DNA from 2 places in the Oceanobacillus sp. AG genome. Region 1 is predicted to be linked to the other one. Evidence: riboswitches for the same ligand, from Rfam matches in the RefSeq annotation. Region 1 holds a riboswitch; the other holds the start of a gene.
The links. Region 1 has a riboswitch for thiamine pyrophosphate ahead of thiT (energy-coupled thiamine transporter ThiT). Riboswitches for the same ligand answer to the same signal wherever they lie in the genome.
Positions count from the first base shown of each region.

Region 1 (7,812 bases):
CCAGATGCAACAAAAGTGGCTTTTCACTTTACCCGCCCGGGAAGTGGACATTTGACTCCTGGTCATATTGTTATATTCGATCTTCAAGATTGGACGACTGTCTCAATGGTAAGGGACAATGAAAAAACAGGCAGCCTCGGTTTTTCATGGCCGATCCTATCATTCGAGTGGATAGATAATTCATCGCTTGCAATTGATTTTCCCGTTTTGACCGAACCGAGCGAAGAGGCTTGGGACGCTTGGAACGCATTAGAAGAACAACCTGCTATCACAACAACTTATAATCTAACAATCGAATAATTTTAATATAAAGGAGAGCAACCAATGAACGAAACAATTAAATTACTCCACAATCACCGCTCTATTCGAAAATTCACACCAGAGAAATTGACGAAGGATGAAGTAAAAACAATCGTAGAAGCTGGGCAACGGGCCTCGACTTCAAGTAATGTTATGGCCTATTCCATTATTGGCGTAACAGATGAAAGCATAAAAAAAGAATTAAGAAAAGTCTCTGGGCAACCCTACGTAGAGAAGAATGGCTACTTATTTGTTATCTGTGCCGATTTAAGCCGGATTGCTAATCTGGATTCGAACGGGGTACAAGGAAATGTTAAGCAGAATCTGGAAAGTACGGAACAATTCATCGTCGCGACTGTAGATGGTGCGTTAGTGACGCAAAATATGGTTATCGCCGCGGAATCTCTCGGGTTTGGCGCATGCTTTCTTGGAAGCTTACGGAACGATATCAACCGGGTTGACGAGCTTCTGAAGCTCCCGGCATATGTTATCCCGCTATTCGGTCTAGCTGTTGGCCATCCAGATCATGAGCCCGACATTAAGCCTCGCCTGCCATTCGAAGCAATATTCCATGAAAATACATATGATCAAGCAAAACATACGCATATAGAAGATTATGATCGAATCCTGTCAGATTATTACCAGCAGCGTGATTCAAATCTTAAAGATGATAACTGGTCGAAGCAAATGCTCCGAAAATATAACGTACCTACCCGTATGGATGTCGCAGCATACGTACAAAGCAAAAATATGAATAGACATTAAACATCAGGTTAACCTTGCCTGATGTTTTTTTCTTCTTCCCCAGCTTCTCCTAAATAATAGGAAGTAAATTCCAAGTATATTTCCGAGCGATTTCCCAATGCTAAAAACTGTAAGTTCAAGAACATAAGACCTTGTAGAAAGGTGTGATTCCAATGAAACCTAATGTATTTGCAGTTCCCTTCCTTCTCTTCCTTATATTGAGCGCTTGCGCAACGAATGACACTGGACAATCAGCAAGTGAAACAAACTCCTCCATCCTGCGCACTTCGACCAATTTTAAACAAGAAACAAGTAACCATGCAAAAGAACTTATTGAACAAGAGCATGATGTCAACGAAGTGATTGCAATCAATAATGACAAAGTGATTATGGTTGCCGTCAATCCAAAACATCATGACCGTTTGCAATTAAAAGACTTGAAGAAGGATCTGAAAAACACGGTTGAAACTACATTCAATAAACATGAAGTTGAACTATCAACAGATCAGAAAATCTTTCTCGAATTAAAGAAACTGGAACAACGGTTAAATAGTGGGGATTTATCCAAAGCTGAATTAAATAAAGAGTTAGAAAGAATCCGCAAGCTTTCTAAAGAACAGACGTAAGGAATGAGGTGTTTTACATGACAGAGCAAAAAAATGAGCAAAAGAAGGCTAAACAATATCAATCCTTTGAGGAAAAACGAGAGACGAAGCGACCAATTTTACTTAACTGTGTAAAAGCCTTCCTTATCGGTGGCCTTATTTGTTTAATCGGACAAATAATCACTACCTTTTATATTTATTATTTCGACTTTACCGAACAAACAGCAGGCAATCCAACGACTGCAACGCTCATTTTCATCACGATGATTCTGACAGGTTTTGGCCTCTATGATCGCCTAGGTCAATTCGCTGGTGCCGGTTCTGCAGTTCCCGTTACGGGGTTCGGTAATGCAGTTATTTCTGCAGCGATGGAGCACCGTACAGAAGGTTTTATTATCGGGGTAGGGACAAATATGTTTAAACTTGCTGGTCCCGTCATTGTATACGGTGTATTTGCCGCATTTATTATTGCATTAATCAAAACGATTTTCCTGCAATTGGGAGGCTTATAATATGTTACTTGGAAAGCAGACATGGGAATTTAAAAATCGGCCGGTCATTCTCGCTACCGGTATAACAGGAGGACCATTTGAAGCAGATGGCCCTCTCCGCAGTGATTTCGACCATTTATTTGATGATGGCTGGCTTGAAGAAGAGACTTTTGAGAAAGCACAGCAGCGTTTAATGGAAGTAGCAGTTACACTTGCATTAAAGAAAAGTCCGATTGAAAAAGAGCAGGTAAATTTCTTTATAAGTGGAGATTTAATCAATCAAATTACTCCTACAACATTTAGTGCCAAGTCATTGGCGATGCCTTATCTCGGCTTATTCAGTGCTTGTGCTACCTCTACAGAAGGGCTCGCATTATCCGCTGCTTTACTTGATGGCGGATTTGCCGACTTTATCGTAAGTGGCTCTGCTAGTCACCATGCCGCAGCGGAAAAACAGTTCCGCTATCCGAATGATTACGGCAGTCAAAAACCCCCGACTGCACAATGGACAGTTACCGGAGCGGGTTGTGCCGTTCTCAGTAAGCAAGGGAATGGCCCAACTGTGACCTCTGCAACAATTGGGAAAGTTGTTGACATGGGAATCACGGATCCTTTCAATATGGGAGGGGCAATGGCCCCTGCTGCAGTGGAAACGATTCAAACACATTTTAAGGAAAGAAACGTAGATGAAACCTATTATGACCTGATTATAACCGGGGATCTCGGTAAAATTGGAAGAAATACTTCTTTTGATTTATTAAAGCAACAAGGCATTCAACTAGAAGATAAGCAATACGTGGACTGTGGCATGACGATTTACGGTCCCGATCAACCTGTTCAAGCAGGTGCAAGCGGCACAGCCTGTTCAGCAATTGTCATGTACGGGCATTTTCTGAAACGGATGATGCAAGGGGAGTTTAAACGGATGTTACTCGTAGCTACCGGCTCTTTGCACTCCCCGTTAAGCGTTCAACAAAAGGATTCGATTCCTGCTATTGCACATGCAGTCTCAATTGAAATGGAGTGACTTGTTCATGATATTTTTCTGGGCATTTGTTATTGGTGGTCTTATTTGTGTTATAGGACAGATTATGTTTGATGTATTCAAGCTCAGTCCTGCTCACACATTAACAACTCTCGTAATTTTAGGCGCTATTCTTGACGGACTCGGTTTATATGAACCGTTAATTGATTTCGCTGGAGCAGGTGCGACTGTTCCGATTACAAGTTTTGGGAACTCTTTAGTCCATGGAGCCATGGCTGAAGCCGAGAAACACGGGCTGATTGGCGTTGTTACAGGGATGTTTGAAGTGACGAGTGCCGGTATTTCAGCAGCAATTATTTTTGGAGTTCTCGGTGCTATTCTCTTTAAGCCGAAAGCTTAGCGATCTGTAACAAACAACATGAAGAAAACAAATGCAACATTCTAGCGGGGTTGTGGATGGGAACACATTTCTAGCTGAAATTGACAGCGAAAAAGAGTACCTCTGCTTAATTACGTTACAGACCGTGGTTTTAAGTTCCGATAAAAAATAGGACCGGGAAATTTACCGGTCCTATTTTTACTCGATTAATAAAGCAATATTACCAAACTGGCTGTTCACTTCCAGATGATTGAACGCTTCTTGGGCATCATCCAGTTCAAAGGTTTTATCCATAATCGGTCTTATTTCATGCTTTTCCATATGGGCTAATACCTGTTGCAACTCTTCACGACTTCCCATCGTGGAGCCGAACAATTGATACTGACCATAGAAAAAGGCCCGTAAATTAAGGTCAATTTCATCCCCAGCTGTAGCTCCGTAAATAACAATTCTTCCGCCTTGCTTCAATACGTCCAACGAACGATTAAACGTCGCTGCACCTACACTGTCGATCACAAGATCAATCTGCTCGTTCTCCAATTCCTTTTCCCAATCACTTTCCGTTGAAATGGCAAGATCTGCTCCGATCTTCTGGGCCTGCTTCAACTTTTCATCACTTCTTGAAGAAACAATCACCCGTGCACCGATGCTTTTTGCAAATTGGATGATATACGTGTTCACCCCACTACTTGCTCCAGGAATAAATACGGTCTCCCCCGCTTTAATATTCCCTTTAGTCACTAACGCACGGTAACCTGTCAATGCAGCAAGAGCGAGCACACCGGCTTCTTCCCATGTTAAGTAATTTGGCTTCATTTCTACTTGTTCTTCATTGATAACAATTTTTTCGGCAAAAGTTCCGTGATCAGGCATGCCGAGGATGTCAAATCCTTTTGGTGGTGCGTCACTATTTTCGTGCCAGTTAAGTGATGGATTGATGATGACTTCATCCCCCACTTTAAAACGAGTGACATCTGCTCCAACTGATTCGACGATCCCCGCTCCATCCGAACCGAGGATTAAAGCTTCTTTATCGTTACCTCTCCGGTTCGGTATATAGAGATCTCTCCTATTCAGACCCGCTGTTTTTAGCTTTACGACAATTTCATTATTTCCTGGTTTCGGTTCTGGCATACTTTTTAGTTTTAATTCTCCATATTCTACAACAAATGCCTTCATTTCCACTTCCCCTTTCGTATATACTTTTATATCTATTCAGATAATTATCTTCTATTATCAGTGACTTTGGGCGAATTATCAACCAGAACGAATTGATTCTTTTTTATAATGTTGTGCTGAAAATCTGCGCCGGGGGAACTACGTATTCACTCTGAAACAGTTAACCTAAAAAAAATCTCTCCTTAATTTGGGAGAGATCATTATTTTTACAGTTGCAATGTGAGCGGATAGATTGCGGTTTTAGTTTGATGCTAGGTTGAGTAATGCGCGCGGCTGTTTATGGAATAGGAAAAATACAATCACTGCTGACAATACAAATGACGGGAACATGTACGATGAATTATAGATAATCGAATACACCCAAACGGATTGCCCCTCAATCGCTGCTGAACCGAAAAATACCGCCCCAGCAACGGTATGTGCAAGAAAACGCAACACAGAACCAAGCAGTACACCCGCCGTTATATACGTTAGGTACACTTTAGTCCGCCCGTCCCGTACCGCTTCTTGAACTTGTCTTGCGAACAGACCGGCAAAACCAATCACCGTAAAGGCAAGTGTATAATCAATGAACCCCTGAAGTGGCGTCAGAATATATGCGTTCCCCGTTGCAATCTGTAACATCCCCCAGAGGAAACCGGATACTAATCCACCTTTTAATCCCCAACGGAACGCTACTATAAATACCGGAATCATTGCAAAGGAGACCGAACCACCTTGCGCCCAGATTTTAAAAGATATTGGCAAAATATCTAAAAGTAACGCCAAAGCAGTGAAGATTGATACTTCAATTAAAAATAGTAGTTTATTAGACTTCATTCCTTATAACTCCCCTTTTTTTCACGTACTAACGGTCTGTAATACCCCCTCCTCCAAACATGAGGGAAACCCAAGATGTGAAGGTAGGGCTAAACAGTCCGTAAATACCTGATTCTGTTCAACTAACATTCAGTGGGGAGATAAGAATCCCCACTGAATGAAGTTTCACTCTATAAGCTATTTTAAATGGTGTTCAAAAAGGAGGATAAAAAAGACCGAGGTCGGCTAAGAGCGCAACGTCCTGTGCGGCGAAAGTTCCCCGCACCGGAATGTACGTAAATAGGTACATGAGGAGCGGAAAATCGAGCCAACGAGCTTTCTCTTTTTTTACCGGACTTTTCGAACAACCTTTTTAAATACAAAAAAAGCAATGCCAAGGGAAGGTTCCTGATGGGGAATCCGCTCACATTGCTTTTTATCCATCAAAAGACCATCATCCCTACGCTAGTACTAACTAACAGGTTCAAAGGGTCTGAGCAATCCTCGTTGCCCACTCTCAGCTATTAGCTCCCCCTGTTGGCTTTTTCTATGCTTTTTTCGTTAACCCTATTATAGCTAATGTACACTTATAAAACAAATTTACAGTTTAAGAAACGCTTCGACGTCCTTGATGCAAAGCTCGATTGCAGCTTCCCAGAAGTCCGGTTTTGTAAGATCGACTTGTAAATGTTTCATCGCAAGCTCTTCTACTGACATCCGTCCCGTATCTTCCAGTAATGCAATATAGTCATCTTCAAAGCTCTCTCCCTGCTCTTTTGCGCGGGCATAAATGCCAAGACTGAACAAATAACCAAATGTATAAGGGAAATTATAGAATGGTGTCCCTGTTATATGGAAATGAAGTTTCGACGCCCAGAAATAAGGATCATATTCATCGAGTGCATCTTGATAAGCTTCTTTCTGTGCTTCCACCATCAATTCATTCAATCTTGCCGGTGAGACAAAGCCTTTTTCTCTTTCTTTATAAAAATTTAATTCAAAGATAAACCGGGCATGAATATTCATAAAGAAAGCAACACTTCGATTAACTTTATCTTCAAGTAAAGCTTTCTTTTCTTCTGCTGTTTCTGCCTGTTCAACTGCTGCATCAGCGACAATCATTTCCGCAAAAGTTGAGGCCGTCTCCGCGACGTTCATTGCATAACGTTGATTAAGACCATGAACGTCATTCATCACATGCTGATGATAAGCATGACCAAGTTCATGGGCTAACGTGGCAACATTCGATGCTGTTCCAGAATACGTCATAAATATTCTCGTTTCCTTACTATCAGGAAAACTCGTACAGAAACCGCCAGGACGTTTTCCAGGCCGATCTTCCGCTTCAATCCAACGTTTTTCAAAAGCTTGCTCAGCAAAATCCGCCATCTTTGGGCTAAAAGAACGGAATTGATCAATAATAAATTTGGCGCCTTCTGTATAGCTCAATTTTTTAACTTGGTCGGTAATAGGTGCATCGACATCATAGAAGCTTAATTTATCTATATTCAATAGTTCTGCTTTCTTATTTAAATAAGCCACAAAAGGTTGTTTATTATTAGCTATCGCTGTCCACATCGCATCTAATGTTTCTTGCTTCATCCGATTGATACTTAGCGGTTCTTTTAGTACATTTTCCCATTTACGGTGCTTATACATTTGTAGTCTGAAACCTGATAAATGATTCAATGTTTGTGCAAATAGGGATGCTTGTTCTTTCCAAGCATCGTTTAACTGATCAAATACTTGCTTTCTAGTTGCTCGGTTGCTTGAAGTTAACAGATTGGAGGCCTGACCAATTGAATAGGACTCTATCTTTTCTTCCCCTTTAATTTCCACTGTCATATTCCCTACGATTGTATTATACATTTGATTCCATGCATGATAACCATCAACAGCAAGATCATTAATCAGCACTTCCTGTTCTACAGCAAGTAAATCCCGTGCTTTATTACGATATTCTGATAATACATACCCTATTTCTTGTAACGCTTCGTGCCGAATGATTGCTTGCCATTCCTCGTCCGGGACTTCCGCAAGTTTCTGCATGAAAGTTGTCAGCACGCCATTAAACGAAGCTGAAAGTGTGCCACTTTCAGCAACTAGTGTTTTAGCCCCTTCATCCGTTACATCTTGCGCACTTAAACAACTGACGAACGCTCCAGCCTCACGAAGTTTGAACATTGTCTTTTCCAATTCCATTATAAACTGGGTAAGCATCGTGGAAAATGTATCTGCCTCCACTTCCAATGTGGTGAATTGGTCTTCTAATTGTTTAATCTCCGTTCGAATCTGACCAAGATAATCTCTGAATTGCTGTGACGCACTTCC
Region 1 is NZ_WOWT01000013.1:95,715-103,526, forward strand. Features, by position in the region: gene GN217_RS08900 (hypothetical protein) at 1-300, shown strand, start outside; gene nfsA (oxygen-insensitive NADPH nitroreductase) at 325-1,065, shown strand; gene GN217_RS08910 (YhcN/YlaJ family sporulation lipoprotein) at 1,218-1,670, shown strand; gene spoVAC (stage V sporulation protein AC) at 1,688-2,161, shown strand; gene spoVAD (stage V sporulation protein AD) at 2,163-3,167, shown strand; gene spoVAE (stage V sporulation protein AE) at 3,175-3,525, shown strand; gene GN217_RS08930 (zinc-binding dehydrogenase) at 3,703-4,683, opposite strand; gene thiT (energy-coupled thiamine transporter ThiT) at 4,924-5,502, opposite strand; TPP riboswitch at 5,922-6,026, opposite strand; gene GN217_RS08940 (M3 family oligoendopeptidase) at 6,082-7,812, opposite strand, start outside.

Region 2 (7,812 bases), on a different contig from region 1:
GCAATACAAAAATTCCTTCTTCATTACGAGAAATCGCTTCTATTTTCTCATTCAACACTACGGCTGGTTCAAAAATCAACGCTTGGTCGACTAACTGTTCCATCAGCTTTTCTCCTGGAACGGGCGGCACTCCACCGACATCCCAAATCATTTTTTCCGGATAGACATGGATCTTTCCGCCAAGACGCGGCTGATATTCAATCAGCTTCGTCTTCATTTCCCGTAAACCGCTATAGAAAGTGGAATAGAGCCCGGCCGGACCTCCACCAATAATCGTTACATCAAACAGTTCCTCTTGTTTCATCGTCATCCACTCCAACCCCACATTATTTTAATCTTGAATAGACATTGACACATTGAAAATTTAATTATATATTAACATATATAATTGAAATTGATAATCATTATCAGTGAATATCACTAATTTAGGATGGAGGTAATACAAATGACCCGCCTTTCCGGTGAAGATTTATATATTGGCTATGGGGATCAATCAATCGTTAAAAATCTCAGTTTAACCATTCCAGATAAGAAAATTACAACGATCATCGGATCCAACGGTTGTGGAAAATCTACTTTATTGAAGGCTATTACACGGATTATCCCTCACCAAGGAGGCTCCGTCCTGTTAGATGGGAAAGATATTGCAAAAGAAAATACGAAAACGCTCGCGAAAAAAATGGCAATACTTCCTCAAACTCCTGAAAGTGCCGACGGGTTAACAGTTGGAGAATTAGTATCCTACGGGAGATTCCCTTATCAGACCGGTTTCGGACGTTTAACGAGAAAGGATTTGGAAGTCATCGATTGGGCACTTGAAGTTACAGGTATAGCGGACTTTAAATACCGGCCCATCAGCTCCCTTTCCGGCGGTCAGCGCCAACGAGTTTGGATTGCAATGACACTCGCACAAGAAACGGAAATTATCTTTCTGGACGAGCCAACAACTTATTTAGATATGGCGCACCAGCTCGAGGTTTTAGAGTTATTACAGAAACTAAACGAAGAACATAACCGGACGATTATTATGGTGTTGCATGACTTAAATCAAGCCGCTCGATTCGCCGATTATATCATTGCATTAAAGAATGGAGAGATCGTGAAAGCCGGGGCTTGTGAAGAAATTATAAATTCGGAAGTGCTCCGGGAAGTTTTTCAAATCGATGCCGTCATCGGACGGGATCCGCGCACGAATAAACCTATGTGTATGACGTACAACCTACTGAAAGGGGAAAAACAATATGAAGAAACGAATCATCCCATTTTTGCTGCTGCTCATTCTCATTAGCGCATGCAGCAATTCCAATACAACGAAAGAAACAAGTGACGCACCAGAAGGCGAAGGGGAAACAATTACATACGAATCGGAGACAGGCCCGATTGAGGTTCCCGCCAATCCCGAACGGGTCGTCATCCTCTCTGGCTATACAGGGAATGTCATCCATTTAGGGGTGAACGTTGTCGGTGTAGATGTTTGGTCTAAAGACAATCCGACCTTTGAAGAAGAATTGAAAGATGTAGCAGAAGTTTCAGAGGATGATCTGGAAGGGATCTTGGAATTAGAACCAGACCTAATTATTGCGCTATCAACGGTGAACAATCTCGATAAATTAGAAGAAATTGCACCAACTGTAACCTATACATGGGGAAAAGTAGATTATTTAACCCAACATATCGAAATTGGCAAACTTCTTGGGAAAGAGGAAGAAGCGACAGAATGGGTTGAGGACTTTAAACAGCGCGCGGAGCAAATCGGGGAAGACGTCCGTGCCAAGATTGGTGAAGATGCAACCGTATCGGTTATGGAAGCCTATGGCAAAGATCTTTATGTTTACGGTGAGGACTTTGCCCGTGGAACAGAAATCTTATATGATTCAATGAAACTTAAAATGCCTGAAAAAGTAAAAGAACATGCATCCGAATCAGGTTATTATACATTATCGGCAGAAGTGCTCCCGGAATTTGCAGGGGATTATATCGTGCTAAGTAAATATTCCGAGGCAGACACCGCCTTCCAGGAAACGGACACCTACAGGAACATACCGGCTGTGAAAAATGGTAATGTGATTGATATGCAAGGGGAAGGTGCATCATTCAGCGACCCGGTTACATTGGAGAAGCAGCTCACACTCTTTGAAGAAGGATTTCTAGGAAAGTAAAATTATGAAGGAAAAAGCTTTAGCATTCAAATTTATTCTAGCCATTCCCATCTTTATCTGCATGTTTCTTCTTGCAATGAGCTTTGGTGCAGCAGAAATTTCAGTTCAAGATGTGTGGCTCGCGCTCATAACATCCAATAAGAATGACGCAATTTCCATTATCCGTGATATTCGCTTACCCCGGGAAATTGCCGCAATTGCTGTTGGAGCAGCGCTTGCTGTATCTGGTGCGATCATGCAAGGTTTAACCAGGAATCCGCTTGCCGATCCTGGACTCCTCGGTTTAACGGCCGGTGCGAATACGGCTTTAGCAATTACGATTGCCCTCCTTCCTACAGCCAACTACTTTCTAACGATGGTTGCCTGTTTTATCGGAGCGGCAATCGGTGCCGGATTAGTATTTGGCATTAGTTCCATGAAAAAAGGCGGGTTCTCTCCCTTTCACATTGTACTTGCCGGAGCTGCCGTCTCCGCATTTCTAGTTGCCATTGCTGAGGGAATTGGAATTTATTTTAAAATATCAAAAGACATTTCCATGTGGACAGCAGGCGGAATGATCGGCACGAATTGGAAGCAACTGCAAATTATCATGCCCTTTATCCTTATCGGGATTGTGCTGGCCATCTTCCTTTCCAAGCAGCTGACGATTCTCAGTTTAAATGAAGAAGTAGCGATAGGCCTTGGACAAAATATTTTCAAAGTTAAAATCCTGCTCTTTATCGCCATTATTATCCTTGCAGGCGCATCCGTTGCCCTGGTTGGGAATATGACGTTTATTGGACTGATGATCCCGCATATCGTCCGAGCAATCGTTGGGACGGATTATCGGTTTATTTTACCAATGGCTGCGATTGCAGGGGCTACGTTCATGCTGTTCGCTGATACGGTTGGGCGTACGTTGAATGCACCATTTGAAACGCCTGTTGTCGCTATCATCTCTGTGATCGGCTTACCATTTTTCCTCCTCATCGTTCGTAAAGGAGGAAAAGCATTCGTATGATACATCCGGCATTAATTAATAAACAGCGCATCATTTTAGTTATTTCACTATTACTTATTATAACGACGGTTATAATAAGCATGGGCATCGGTTCATCCAGCTTAACCTTTGACCGACTCATTCAGACGCTTCTCGGATCTGGCAGTAGAAATGAGGAATTCATCTTATATTCGATTCGCTTGCCACGGATATTGATTACCCTTCTAGCTGGGATGGCACTCGCTCTGTCTGGATCAATCCTGCAAGGAATTACGAGAAATGATTTGGCTGATCCTGGTATTATCGGAATTAATTCCGGTGCGGGAGTCGCCATTGCCGTTTTCTTTTTATTTTTTCCGATTGAAGCTGGACGCTTTGTTTATATGATTCCAGTTGTTGGATTTCTCGGCGCATTTATCACTGGTTTCCTTATTTATCTATTTGCTTATAGTAAAAAAAGTGGCTTGCAGCCTGTAAATCTCGTGCTCATCGGAATCGGATTTTCTGCGGCACTGTCAGGTGCGATGATTGTGATTATTTCCTCTGCCGAGCGGGAGAAAGTAGATTTTATCGCCAAATGGATCGCAGGGAATATCTGGGGAACCGACTGGCCATTTATTGTGGCTCTCCTTCCCTGGCTTGTCGTTTTGATTCCATTTACTTTATATAAAGCGAACCGGTTGAACCTGCTTGGGTTAAGTGAACCTGTTGCAGTTGGTGTTGGGGTTTCCATTGAGAGAGAACGCGTCACGCTACTTTTAACAGCTGTTGCATTAGCAGCTGCTGCCGTTTCTGTCACAGGGGGGATCAGCTTTATCGGACTGATTGCACCACATCTTGCGAAATCCCTAGTCGGACCGAGGAATCAATTGTTTATCCCGGTTGCGATTTTACTTGGTGGCTGGTTGCTGTTGGTTGCGGATACAGTTGGAAGAAATTTGATTGATACAACGATTCCGGCTGGAATTATGGTTGCTTTGATTGGTGCGCCATATTTTGTTTATTTGTTGGTGAGGGATTGAGGATGAAACGATTAAAATAAAAAATGGCTGCAAATGGATAACGATTTGCAGTCATTTCATCTTCAATTATTCCACACCAGGATGATTCCCGGAAAAACCCAAACAGTATGATGAAGATATAAACTCCAATGATTATAATGAGGAACATATAAGAGATAACGAACCGATCCGATTTTTATCGATTTCAGTTAGAAGACTTAGAGAAAGAAACATCCGTAATTAGAAGGATTGCACCTGTTGCACAACCTCCTTATAAATCTTTACTTTTGGAAAAAACTGACTTCTATATTATCTATATGTCTGACTAAATAGCAAAACAGCATCGGATTTTAACTACCAATGCTGTTTTAATTATTTATATTTGGAACTATGAACGAGTCTAGCATAGATGACTAGATACTCACACTTCAAAAAGATTTAACATAGTAGTCCGTAATAATGGGAAATGCAAGAAGTGCACGAACGAAATTGTCACAATCCCAGATCAGTTAATATACTCTCCATTTTTTCACTTCTGCAAAAATATGAAATTCACCCATTAGATATTTCAATTCGCTTTTAGAACCTTATATGAGACTGTTTCACGAATTTAGAGCTGTTTTATCTAATAGAACCCTGCTATAAGACAGATTCAAATCCTTTAAGTCTCATAATTCATAACTGCTGAGCATACCACTTTTTCATTGATGGACATCGTTCCTTTTACGATTTTGTTTTCCTTTGATTCGTCCACTCATAGATAAATTGAATCATTGTTTTCGTAAATTGAAGAAGTTGTTGAATAGAAACCTCCTCATTGACCGCATGTGCATGCCTGAACTCACCCGGTCCATAAATCGCTGCCGGTATCCCCATATGCCCAAACCATCCTCCATCGGTAACAGAAGGGGAAACATCGATGACCACCTTACTATCGTGTACCATTTCATGAGACGCGGCTAGCGCATGAACCGCAGTATAATTCTTATCGACTTCTAATGATGGGAAGATTTCCCCGCGTTCTTCAATCATCGAAGTTCCACCCCATTCAAAAGTAGGCGGATGATGGCACAACCAAGGATCTGCTTTGGCAATGCGAAGAATATAGTCTTCTATTTCTTTACTCACTTGTTCATGCGTCTCATTCGGATAATAATGCACCGTGATCCATAAACGACACTCATCAGCAATAAATGCCGCATGGCGTCCCCCTTCAATTACAGCAGGATTAATCGTATTCGTTCCCGCCGGATATCCTTCATACTGTTTCGTTACAGCCCAATAGCGCTCCAGCTCTTGTAAGCCTTCTATAACTTTCATCATCTTTTCAATTGCACTCGCTTCAGGCAGACCACCGCCAGCATGTATCATGTTCCTTCTCATCGCATCATGAAACGTACGCGGATTTTTTACCGTAATCCACCCAGTTATTACACCGCCTTGACCTTGGATATGTAAATCACTCGTATCTACTACAAGCGCAAAGTCTGCATTATACCCTCGCTCGCAACATTGCAACGTACCCGCCTCACCAACTTCTTCACCTATAACAGATTGGAAAATCAGATCTCCTGGCAATTCGATATCCGCTTCATTCAATAGTTTCGTTGCGAATAATGCACTAGCAAGCCCGCCCTTCATATCAGCGGCTCCTCGACCAATAATCCGATCTTCTTCGATAATCGGCTCGAATGGATTCGTTTTCCACACTTCATCTTCACGAGCCTCAGCTACATCAATATGACCATTGATGATGAGACTATTATGTGTAGTAGATTTTATTCCCTTTTTCACACCAACAACATTCGGGTCATTTGGATACACGTCCCACATGTCGATTTCAAAGCCCATTCGATGTAAATAATCAGCGATAAAATTCTGTGCATCTTTCGTATTCCGAGCAGGAGGCGCAGATGTATTATATTCAATGAGCTTTGATAATAAATCAATTAATTCCATTTTTCTTGCGTCGACTTGCTTTAATAAGTGTTCAACCGTTATATCCATTAGATAACTCCCTCTCTAATTTATTTTAATAGACAACTAGTCATTCACCTCCCTAAACAAAAAAACCACTCCTAGAAAATAGAAGTGGTTAGAATAAGACACAAATTAGTTACATGAAAAAACATGTTCTTCAATCTGTTCTATTCACCGCTTCCTTACGCTAGTTCAAACTAGATCAAGTTCAAGGGTTGAGGATTACCTCTCTCAGTTTTTCAGTAAAACACCCCTAGTGGTGATTAAATATGAGTTTTTCAGACATTAAGTTTAGTATGTCATATTGATTGTTAAACTGCAACCTCTGTTTGATGTACTCTCTTCTATTTTGATTTCTTATGATAAAACGAAATGTATGCAGGACTATTTAGCTCATTTTTTATCATAATTAATTATCATTAATTAAAAATAAAATTTCAGTTATACTAAAAAAAAGATTCGACGGTAAGTAAGAAAAACCCTCTAATACAGGCATATTCAAGTGTCTTATTAGGGGGTTTTATTTAGATTACATATATAGCGTCATCATGTTGAAATTACTCTTCAAAAAAAGAAAACAGCTTAAAGTGTATGTCAGCAACATTATATTTGCATCTATAAACAAACATGTCTATTTTAGTTATAAAAGTATCCCCTTGTCCGGTTTTTGGTTTTACTTAACTAGCATTGAGCTACCATAATGACTCGCGGGCAAACGATCAGATATGGTACCTCAAATTCAAAAACTAATGATGAAAGCGCTAATCGGAGCTACATTAGCAAATCTTCTGAACGGCGCCATTGTTGCAATGCTTATTTTCTAATAAATCTATACTTGAATACCAGAAAGAATATTATTTAGGATGTTTGCTTCAAGCGAATAACAATGATTGATGTATGTTTGTTTGAATGATATCCTATTTAATATTGGAATATAGATTGAAAGAAGGTCTTTCATGAAGAATACAGATCATGCTATCAATAAAGGTCCTTTTAATTTACAGAACCTTATTTTAACAATTGGAATTATATTCGTAGCTTTTAACTTACGGCCTGCTATTACGTCAATCGGTCCTTTAATTCGTTTAATCAGAGATGACGTTGATATTACGAATGGAACGGCAGGGTTATTGACAAGCTTACCCCTGATTACATTTGCCATTGTATCACCAATTGTTCCAAAGTTATCTAGAAAATTAACAAGCGAAATTGCATTAATCATTGGTTTACTTTTAATCATTATCGGTATTCTAATTCGCTCTTTCGCAATTCTTACCCCGTTATTGCTAGGAACACTTATTATTGGTTCGGGTATTGCAATATGTAATGTCTTATTACCAGGAATAATTAAGGATAATTTCCCGTTGAAGGTTGCACTCATGACAGGTGTTTACTCAACAGCTATGAATATATTTGCAGCCTCTGCTTCAGGGTTAAGTTATCCATTTACAAAAATGTTAAATGGAAATTGGCAATTATCTCTGCAAATCTGGATGATACCTGCAATCCTAGCTGTCCTTATTTGGATATATATAACAAGAAAAAATACAGTAAACAATGAAGGAAAACAGATACAACTAGAAAGTAATAATTCGGCTAATAATCGAATGTGGGGTTCCGCCTTGGCATGGCAGGTTGCAACCCTTTTAGGCTTACAATCATTCTTATTTTATGTGACGATATCTTGGTTGCC
Region 2 is NZ_WOWT01000027.1:44,840-52,651, reverse strand. Features, by position in the region: gene GN217_RS14325 (NAD(P)/FAD-dependent oxidoreductase) at 1-304, opposite strand, end outside; gene GN217_RS14320 (ABC transporter ATP-binding protein) at 446-1,288, shown strand; gene GN217_RS14315 (iron-hydroxamate ABC transporter substrate-binding protein) at 1,242-2,159, shown strand; gene GN217_RS14310 (FecCD family ABC transporter permease) at 2,164-3,159, shown strand; gene GN217_RS14305 (FecCD family ABC transporter permease) at 3,156-4,160, shown strand; gene GN217_RS14300 (acetylornithine deacetylase) at 4,863-6,146, opposite strand; TPP riboswitch at 6,282-6,384, opposite strand; gene GN217_RS14295 (CynX/NimT family MFS transporter) at 7,076-7,812, shown strand, end outside.
Region 2: it holds a riboswitch for thiamine pyrophosphate, as region 1 does, so the genes downstream of both, GN217_RS14300 (acetylornithine deacetylase) here and thiT (energy-coupled thiamine transporter ThiT) in region 1, are expected to answer to the same signal.